Regions from separate parts of the Clostridium subterminale genome, predicted to be linked through region 2. Evidence: riboswitches for the same ligand, from Rfam matches in the RefSeq annotation. Region 2 holds a riboswitch; each other region holds the start of a gene.
The links. A riboswitch is a leader RNA that binds a small molecule or an ion and turns the genes downstream of it on or off. The one in region 2 is predicted to bind S-adenosylmethionine.

Region 1 (3,280 bases), on a different contig from region 2:
GACATACAAAAGGAGTATATAGATGCAAATACTTCGCAGGATTCAGCTAAAAGTGATGAGACTAAAGAAAGTGTAGTATTAGATGAAGATTTAGTGAGAAGAAGAATTCAAGCTAATAGAGAAAGACAAAATAAACCCAATGAAATTTATAAGAGTGATAATGAAATAGTTAAAGCAGATGAAATTGAGTTTGAGAAATATAATAAGGAAATTAAGGAAAAAAGCAAAGTAATGAAGGTTCCTGCAGAAGAATTAGTAAACAAATTGACATTTTCAGAAAAAGCAAAAATAATGAGTATATGTAAAGAATTAAGTGAAGAAGATTATTCAGAGATAAGTGAATTTCTTACTTATAATGATGAACGATTAGCTGTATTAAGAACTCTTAATGTAATAGAGAATAAGGTAGATGAAGATCAAATAGAAGAATTAAAAGAGATATTTTCTAAATATATAGATATGGATAAGGTAGAGGGAAATTAATTATATAAATATATATTAAGAAACTATTTATATATAAACATATGCCAATAGTTGTTGCATTCATGTGGATTTCAGGGATTATTATGTAAGAAATGAATTAAATATATTGAAATAATAGTTATGTATTAGTGCTTTTAATTAGTATAATAAGCTAAATTTAAGTGACAAAATGCCTAAAATTAGGAATTTAAGATTTAACGAGAGAAAAACAATAAAATTTTTATAAAAATATTGAAAAAAGGGGTTGAAAAAAAATCAATATAATTGTATACTAAGTCTTGTCAGTTTAGTGACATTTTTATTTGTGTAAAAGATTGGAAAATGACTCAGGTCAAGGTAGTGTGAAAATCTAATTTTGTTACAATTATGGAGGAGTTCCCGAGTGGCCAAAGGGGGCAGACTGTAAATCTGTTACGTTTCGTTTCGATGGTTCGAATCCGTCCTCCTCCACCATAAGGTCGCATAGCTCAGCTGGGAGAGCACCTGCCTTACAAGCAGGGGGTCACAGGTTCGATCCCTGTTGCGACCACCATAGTAAATTTAAATTCATTAAACTGCACAAATTATATAATATGCTGGCATGGCTCAACGGTAGAGCAGCTGATTTGTAATCAGCAGGTTGTAGGTTCGATTCCTATTGCCAGCTCCATAAAGTGGAGGAGTTCCCGAGTGGCCAAAGGGGGCAGACTGTAAATCTGTTACGTTTCGTTTCGATGGTTCGAATCCGTCCTCCTCCACCATAAGGTCGCATAGCTCAGCTGGGAGAGCACCTGCCTTACAAGCAGGGGGTCACAGGTTCGATCCCTGTTGCGACCACCATAATGAATTATAATTCATTAAATTTCAAGACTATATAATATGCTGGCATGGCTCAACGGTAGAGCAGCTGATTTGTAATCAGCAGGTTGTAGGTTCGATTCCTATTGCCAGCTCCATAAATGGAGGAGTTCCCGAGTGGCCAAAGGGGGCAGACTGTAAATCTGTTACGTTTCGTTTCGATGGTTCGAATCCGTCCTCCTCCACCAAATAAGATACTAAGTTAACTTAGTATCTTATTTTATTTTTTAATAAAATATAAATTAAGAATTGGATAAATGTTTTTATTAAGCTCAAAATATAATTAATGGCATATACGAAGTTAATAGGATGGTAAATATTAACTTATGATATTAATTGTTAAGTATGTTGACAGTTATATTCCCCTATGCTATTATCTATGTATAAATTAATAATATAACTCTTATCAAGAGTGGTGGAGGGACAAAGGCCCAATGAAACCCAGCAACCGGCTAATAAAAGCAATGGTGCCAATTCCTGCGGTGTTTTCTGCAAGATAAGAAAGTTTAGTTTGAAAAGTACTAACCTCTTCTTGTCTGACAAGAAGAGGTTTTAATTTTAAGTGCCGGTAATATTTTAATATTTAGGGAGGAAAATTCAATGAAAAGATTATTTACGTCAGAATCAGTAACTGAAGGACATCCAGATAAAATGTGTGATCAGATATCTGATGCCATACTAGATGCTATATTAGAAAAAGACCCAAATGCTAGAGTAGCTTGTGAAACTGCAACTACTACAGGAATGGTTATTGTAATGGGAGAAATAAGTACAAACTGCTATGTAGATTTCCAAAAGGTTGTTAGAAAAACAGTTGAAGAGATTGGATATAATAGAGCAAAATATGGATTTGATTGCAATACATGTTCAGTATTAACATCTATAGATGAGCAATCACGCGATATTGCTATGGGAGTTGATGAGGCTTTAGAAAGTAAAGCAGGTCAAATGAATAATGATGAGGCTACAGGTGCTGGAGACCAAGGTATGATGTTCGGATTTGCTACGAATGAAACAGAAGAATATATGCCACTTCCAATTGCTACGGCTCATAAATTATCAAGAAGATTAACAGAAGTAAGAAAAAATGGAACCTTATCTTACTTAAGACCAGATGGAAAAACTCAAGTAACTGTAGAATATGAAGACAATAAGCCAGTTAGAATAGATACTATAGTAATTTCAACTCAGCATTGTCCAGATGTTACAAGAGAACAAATCGAGAAGGATTTAAAAGAGCATGTTATAGCTACTATAGTACCTGCTGATTTATTAGATGAAAGCACAAAATACTATATAAATCCTACAGGTAGGTTTGTTATTGGCGGACCTCAAGGAGACTCAGGTCTTACAGGTAGAAAAATAATAGTAGATACTTATGGTGGATCTGGTAGACACGGCGGTGGAGCTTTCTCAGGAAAAGATCCAACAAAGGTAGATAGATCTGCTGCTTATGCATCAAGATGGGTAGCTAAAAACTTAGTAGCTGCTGGTGTTGCTGATAAATTAGAAATACAACTTGCATATGCTATTGGTGTTGCTAGACCAGTATCTATACAAATTGATACTTTTGGAACTGGAAAGCTTTCAGAAGATAAGATAGTTGATATAGTTAATAAAGTTTTCGACTTAAGACCATCTTCTATTATAAGAGAATTAGATTTAAGAAGACCTATATACAAACAAACTGCTGCTTATGGACATTTTGGAAGAAATGACTTAAATTTACCATGGGAGCAATTAAATAAGGTTGAAGAAATAAAGAAATATATATAAAAATTTAAAAGATATATATTTATAAACAAGAGTCCACACTAATACTATGATATATTAGTGTGGATTTTTTTAAAAAAGGCTATAATTAAATTTATATAGAGTATGAAATTTAACAAGGATAAATATTTTTACTTTAAACTGTGTCATATTACTAAATCTTATTATATTTTAATATATATGAGAT
Region 2 (3,280 bases):
TCATTAGGAATTGCTATTTCTGCACCTTCTTTAATAGCTGATATATCATCTATTTTTTCTGAATATAATCCCATTGGTTCAAGATGTACCTTTGTTGTATAAGAAAGATCATAAGATTTTTCCTTTACTGTCGCTTCTAAGAAAGGTATATGCTGGAAATAATTTGCATCTATCTCACCTTCAGCAAGGGCAGTGTTAGGCAGCACATAATCTGAAAACTCCACTATCTCTACTTTATATCCTTCTTTCTCAAGCAAAGGTTTTATAGCATTTTCTACTATAGCTTTATGAGGCTCTGGAGACACCCCTATAGCAATAACCTTATCTTCACCATTAGCTCCTGAGCTTTCCTTTCCCTTAGAACCACATCCTACTAAAGTTACTCCTAAAGCCAATATTAACGTTAAACTTAATAATTTCTTTACTGATTTTTTCATGTATATATTCCTCCTCAAATAAATTTCTTAAAACTAAAATTTTAAATACTAGCTTAGCTTCTTATATAAATAGTTTCCTAAGCTTTGAATTAGTTGAACAAATAAAATTAGAACCACCACTGTAAATATCATAATAGGTGTATTAAATCTATTATATCCATAGGTTATAGCTGCTGCTCCAAGGCCACCACCGCCAATAGATCCAGCCATGGCAGAATAGCCTATAATGCTTATAATAGTTAAAGTAAGCCCTGAAGCAATAGATGGTAAGGCTTCCTTTATCATTACTTTAAATATTATTTGAGTCTTAGTAGCTCCTAAAGATTGAGCTGCTTCTATAACTCCTTTATCTACTTCTTTTAAAGAAGTTTCAATAATTCTTGCTACAAAAGGTGCTGCTGCTATAGTCAAAGGTACTATGGCTGCTGAGGTTCCTATGGATTTTCCTACAATAGCTCTAGTAACAGGAACGACTACCACCATCAAGATTACAAAAGGTAAACTTCTTAAAATATTTATAACCACATCTAATATTTTATATATATATTTATTTTCCATTGGGCCTTCTTTGGCTGTTAATATTAAAGCTATGGCTAAAACCATACCAATAACTACTGCGAAAAGTGTAGATACCACTACCATTATTAAAGTTTCTATTAGTGCATTACTCAGGATCTGTATAATTGATTCAACTGTCATTACTATAGCACCTCCCATTGGAATTTATTCTTTTCTAAGTAACTAGTAACAATTTCCTTCAACTGTTCATCAACTCTTATAACTAATGATCCCAATACATTTTCTCTAAATCTTTCTAGCTTTCCCCACACAATAGAAAAATTCACATTCAAATCTCTAGCCATGTTAGTTATAAATGAATTTTCACTTTTATTTGCCGGAAAATATATCTTAATATTAACTCCATTTTGAAATAAAACTTCCTCTTCTTCTCCTAAAAACTTTCTTAGAGAATATCCTGGTCTTAAGAATAGTTCATCTACATTTCCTTCTGCTTTAACTTCTCCACCTTCTACAAGTACTATGCGCTCACATATTGACTTTACTACTTCCATTTGATGCGTAACCATTACGATGGTAATACCCATTTCTTTATTAATTGTAGATAATAATTCTAATATGTCCTTTGTAGTTTTGGGATCGAGTGCTGAGGTTGCTTCATCACAAAGTAAAATTTTTGGTTCTAAAGCTAAAGCCCTTGCAATTGCTACTCTTTGCTTTTCTCCACCACTTAACTCCTTAGGCATAGACTTTATCTTGTGAGCTAGTCCAACAATTTTCAACAATTCTTCTACCTTTTTTTCTATATGATTTTTGTCATATCCCCATAGCTGTAATGGTAATGCTACATTATTGTATACATTAGATCTTTTTAGCAAGTTAAAGTTTTGAAATATCATTCCTACATTTTTTCTAAACTCTCTAATTTCTCTTTCTGTCATAGATGAAATTTCTTTTCCCATAACTTTCAAACTGCCTTCATCATAACCTTCTAATCCATTTATACATCTTAACATAGTTGATTTTCCAGCTCCACTATGGCCTATAATTCCATATACTTGTCCCTCTTCTATGGTAAATGATACATCCTTTAGAACCTTTAAATTATCAAAGCTTTTATTTATATGTGATACCTCTATCATTTTCTAGCACCGTCCTTTACTGTAGCTATCCTATCTGTTTTAAATCTAGATTTAATTATTCAGGCAAAAATAAAAGCACTAGAGAATAAATCTCTAGTGCATAAAAATTCATGCATGCCAATTCATTCTCTTATCTTTCAGCTCAATAAGCTGCAGGATTTAGCACCATGACATACATATAAAGATATATGATTCAGTATATATACACAGGTTGCTGGGTTTCAAAGGGCCAGTCCCTCCACCGCTCGTGATAAGACAATATTTACTTTTACCTTGCCACTAATTATACATAACAATAATTAAATAGTCAACATGAAAATACCAAAATTTTTAGATTTTTTTTAATATAATTATTTTATTTTTACTATTTTTATTTGTATTATTAACTTTACTTTTTATAATGATTAAAATAACTATTAATTAATATATTAATCTTTTACTTTTTATCCTATCTTCAATACTACTATTTATATAGCAAATCCTTTGAACGTCGCATGGATGAAACAACTAGTTAAATAGTTTCCTATTTAACTAGTTTTCTATATAGATATATAACTATGTAACTATTTTTATAGACAAATTCTCCATATATAATATAATTTTATTTTCTTCACTGGAGACCTTAGTATTTTATTAAATCCTAGTATTAAATATAAGAGTAAATGTACACGTCTCTTCTTCCACCACAAAGGAGTTAATTTCTTTTATTTCATCCATCTCACCTAAATCACCAAGTAAATTTTTAAAAGTTGTAAAATCACCCTCACACTGGATAGTTACTTCACCCCAAGAGTCATAAATAACGATGTTATTTAAAGAAATATCATTATAGCTTCTTAATCTATTCAAAAATTCTCCTAGTTTAAACTCTTCCTTATTCTTTGTTTGTTCATGGTTACTCTTTACTAAATCTCTATGCTCTTTAGCATTATCTAAATTTATTTGTGTTATACCATAAACAATTAAAAGTATTATAGTTGCTATAACTACTGCACTATTAATTAATTTATATTTTCTAGTATCCATTAATCTTCACCTTAGCTCTAAAATATAGTTCTTCCTTCTCTTGAAGAATAGATGAAACTTCAACTATTGAAAACTTTTCTTCTAAAATTTTGATACACATTGAATAGTCTTCCTTATCCTTAATCTTTATATTAAGTGTTATATTGTTTCCATCTA
Region 3 (3,280 bases), on a different contig from region 2:
AGGTCAAAAAAGATATTGAACAAGGAAATATTGCACATGGAGAACGGCTTCCAGGTATTCGTACACTAGCCCAAACATTAGGTATTGCACGAAATACTGTCAGTCAGGCTTATACCCAGCTTGCTGTGGAGGGATATATTCAAGCAAGACATGGGTCAGGTTTTTTTGTTCTAGATACTTCAAGTGAATTTATGGAGAGGAATTATGTGCCGCAGAATATAAATGCCTTATCTATCAAAAAATCAGAACTGAATAAACCTGTAATTCTATATGATTTTCAGTACGGTACGCTTCCTTATGAGCAATTTCCTTTCAAGTTATGGCGAAAATACACCTCTCAAATTCTCCTATCATCGCAAAAAGAAGTAGTTAATCATTATCCAGATAAGCAGGGTGATCTACTATTAAGAGAAGAAATCGGAAAACACCTGTACAAATCAAGAGGTATGGTTTGTAGTAAGGAACAAATTATCATCGGTTGTGGACTACAATACTCCTTAAATATTTTGTGCACTCTTCTGAGTAAAGAAAATAACACTATTGCAATGGAGGAACCAGGATATAATGGAGCAAGGGATGTATTTATCAACAATAATTATAATGTGCATGCAATCCCAGCTAGTAAAGATGGACTTATCCTCTCATCAATTCATGGTTCTAACACATGTGCTGCTTATGTAACACCTTCGCATCAATTTCCTTATGGGACTGTGATGCCAATTGTTCAGCGTAAGGAGCTCCTTAATTGGGCAAATGTTAACGATGCGTATATCATTGAGGACGATTATGACAGCGAGCTTAGATATGATGCCAATCCAGTACCATCACTTCACTCTTTAGACACCGAAGACCGTACTATCTATATCGGAACTTTTTCAAAGTCTCTTTCTCCTTCTCTGCGGGTGAACTATATGGTGTTGCCAGTACGACTCCTAAAGAGGTATCATAGTTTATTCAGTTCCCATAATTCTCCTGTATCATGGTTGACACAACGTGTTTTAGCTGAATATATGAGAGAGGGAAATTATGAGCGTCATATTCGAAAAATGTGCATTACCTACAAAAGGTGTCATGATATATTTGTACAGAAAGCGACTGAAACGTTTGGCAGAAAAGTAATCTTACATGGTCGTGGAGCAGGGGTGCATTTCGTTTTGGAGTTTCCGGGTGGTGAAGAACAAGATTGGCTTATTAAACAGGCAGAAAAAGTCGGAGTAAAAGTATATTCTATGATTCCATTCTGGAATGATAGGAATGATTGCCCCAGAAATATTATATTTGTAGGATATAGCTTACTGAGTGAACAACAGATACGAGAAGGTATTGCGTTGCTACAATCTGCCTGGTTCGATGCATTACCATAATGAAAACTGAATGGTGCAATTATTGAACTCTTCTTTGGCAAAGAACATAAGTATACTTTTGATAAATTATATTGACATAATAATAAACAAATGCTATTCTTATTAAGAATTTAAAAATAGAATATAGCATCTTATCAAGAGAGGCAGAGGGACTGGCCCTATGAAGCCCGGCAACCAAAGGTAGTTATTTTAAACTTTATGGTGCTAAATCCAGCAGGATTAACCTGGAAGATAAGAATTGGAAGAATATAACTTCTTGCATTATCTTTTAGGTAAGGCAGGAAGCTTTTTTATTTTCAGATGCCTAATATCACTAAATCATATACAAAAAATTAAAGTATTAATTAAACTAAGGAGGAAGAAATGAAAGATAACTTGAAAAAGGGCAGTGCTATTGCTTTGTTACCATTATTTATTTTTATAGTAGTTTTTATGGGGATATCGTTAGTTACAAAGGATTTTTATGCTATGCCTGTAACTGTACCATTTTTATTAGCGGCATTGGTAGCATTATTTATGAATAGAGAAGTATCACTAGATAAAAAGTTAGATGTATTCTGCAAGGGAGCAGGAGAACCCAACATTATTTTAATGTGTCTGATATTTATATTGGCAGGGGCTTTTGCAGAGGTTGCTAAAACTATGGGGGCTGTAGAATCTACTGTTAATTTAGGACTAACATTTTTACCAAGTAACATACTAGTAGCTGGGGTTTTTATAATTGCATGTTTTATAGCAATATCTATAGGTACATCTATGGGAACAATAGTAGCATTAGTTCCTATAGCTACTGGAATTGCGGCTAAGACAGGTATACCTATAGCTTTAGTGGTTGGAGCTGTTGTTAGTGGAGCAATGTTTGGGGACAACCTTTCTATGATCTCTGATACTACTATAGCAGCTACGAGGACTCAAGGCTGTGAGATGAGAGATAAATTTAGAATGAATTTTATAGTTGTATTGCCAGCAGCAATAATAACAACTTTAATATTTACTTTTATAACACTGGGACATGACTCTAAGGTAGCGGCGGATTATTCATATAGTTTAGTTAAAGTTTTACCTTATGTAGGAGTATTACTAGCGGCACTTTTAGGGGTTAATGTGTTAGTGGTGCTACTTGGTGGAATCTTATTTGCAGGAAGCATAGGAATATTTACGGGGGCATTTGATATAATAGGTCTATTGCAGGCTATAGGCAAAGGAATTGGGGGAATGTCTGAGCTTGTAATAATTTCAATTATAATTGGGGGAATGGTTGAAATTATAAAATTCAATGGGGGAATTGAGTTTATACTAGGATTTATTAAAAAAAGAGTTAACAGTAAAATAGGAGCAGAAGTTGGAATTGCAACATTAGTTAGTTTAGTTGATATATGTACAGCTAACAACACTATAGCTATAGTTACTGTAGGACCTATTGCTAAAGATATATCGAATCAATATGATATTGAACCTAAAAGAGTAGCGGGTATATTAGATATGTTTTCTTGTGTGGCTCAAGGTATTATTCCTTATGGTGCTCAGCTTTTATCAGCATCTGCATTAGCTAAATTGTCACCATTTGTCATAATGAAGCATCTTTATTATCCATATTTAATGGGGATAAGTGCACTTATAGCAATTGTATTTATACCTTACTTAAAACTAAAAATCAAACAGAAACTATAAAAATAATAAAATTTGGAAATATCACTGATTAATAGCTAGATTTTATGTTAGTGATGAATATATTGTTGAATGTATAAATTTATAAAGACATCAACAATACAATATTTTTATAATTACAGAAATAAGCTTAAGGTAAACCTTAGGCTTTTTTTATAGAATAAATTAATTTTATAATTCTTACTGACAGTCAATGTCATTATAGCAGTATATGATAAAAGCTTAGTTTATGAATGCAATAAAAGGAA

Region 1: linked by a shared signal. The riboswitch ahead of metK (methionine adenosyltransferase) and the one ahead of ABDZ93_RS03160 (methionine ABC transporter ATP-binding protein) in region 2 are both predicted to bind S-adenosylmethionine.
Region 3: linked by a shared signal. The riboswitch ahead of ABDZ93_RS17410 (Na+/H+ antiporter NhaC family protein) and the one ahead of ABDZ93_RS03160 (methionine ABC transporter ATP-binding protein) in region 2 are both predicted to bind S-adenosylmethionine.

What each region holds. Positions count from the first base shown of each region.
Region 1 covers NZ_BAAACI010000002.1:196,380-199,659, reverse strand. Annotated here, with positions in the region: gene ABDZ93_RS06825 (hypothetical protein) at 1-483, shown strand, start outside; tRNA gene ABDZ93_RS06820 (tRNA-Tyr) at 852-936, shown strand; tRNA gene ABDZ93_RS06815 (tRNA-Val) at 940-1,015, shown strand; tRNA gene ABDZ93_RS06810 (tRNA-Thr) at 1,058-1,132, shown strand; tRNA gene ABDZ93_RS06805 (tRNA-Tyr) at 1,139-1,223, shown strand; tRNA gene ABDZ93_RS06800 (tRNA-Val) at 1,227-1,302, shown strand; tRNA gene ABDZ93_RS06795 (tRNA-Thr) at 1,344-1,418, shown strand; tRNA gene ABDZ93_RS06790 (tRNA-Tyr) at 1,424-1,508, shown strand; SAM riboswitch class I at 1,721-1,823, shown strand; gene metK (methionine adenosyltransferase) at 1,921-3,096, shown strand.
Region 2 covers NZ_BAAACI010000001.1:603,734-607,013, forward strand. Annotated here, with positions in the region: gene ABDZ93_RS03150 (MetQ/NlpA family ABC transporter substrate-binding protein) at 1-437, opposite strand, end outside; gene ABDZ93_RS03155 (methionine ABC transporter permease) at 486-1,136, opposite strand; gene ABDZ93_RS03160 (methionine ABC transporter ATP-binding protein) at 1,139-2,098, opposite strand; SAM riboswitch class I at 2,226-2,355, opposite strand; gene ABDZ93_RS03165 (hypothetical protein) at 2,732-3,124, opposite strand; gene ABDZ93_RS03170 (hypothetical protein) at 3,114-3,280, opposite strand, start outside.
Region 3 covers NZ_BAAACI010000008.1:188,817-192,096, reverse strand. Annotated here, with positions in the region: gene pdxR (MocR-like pyridoxine biosynthesis transcription factor PdxR) at 1-1,364, shown strand, start outside; SAM riboswitch class I at 1,493-1,602, shown strand; gene ABDZ93_RS17410 (Na+/H+ antiporter NhaC family protein) at 1,728-3,035, shown strand.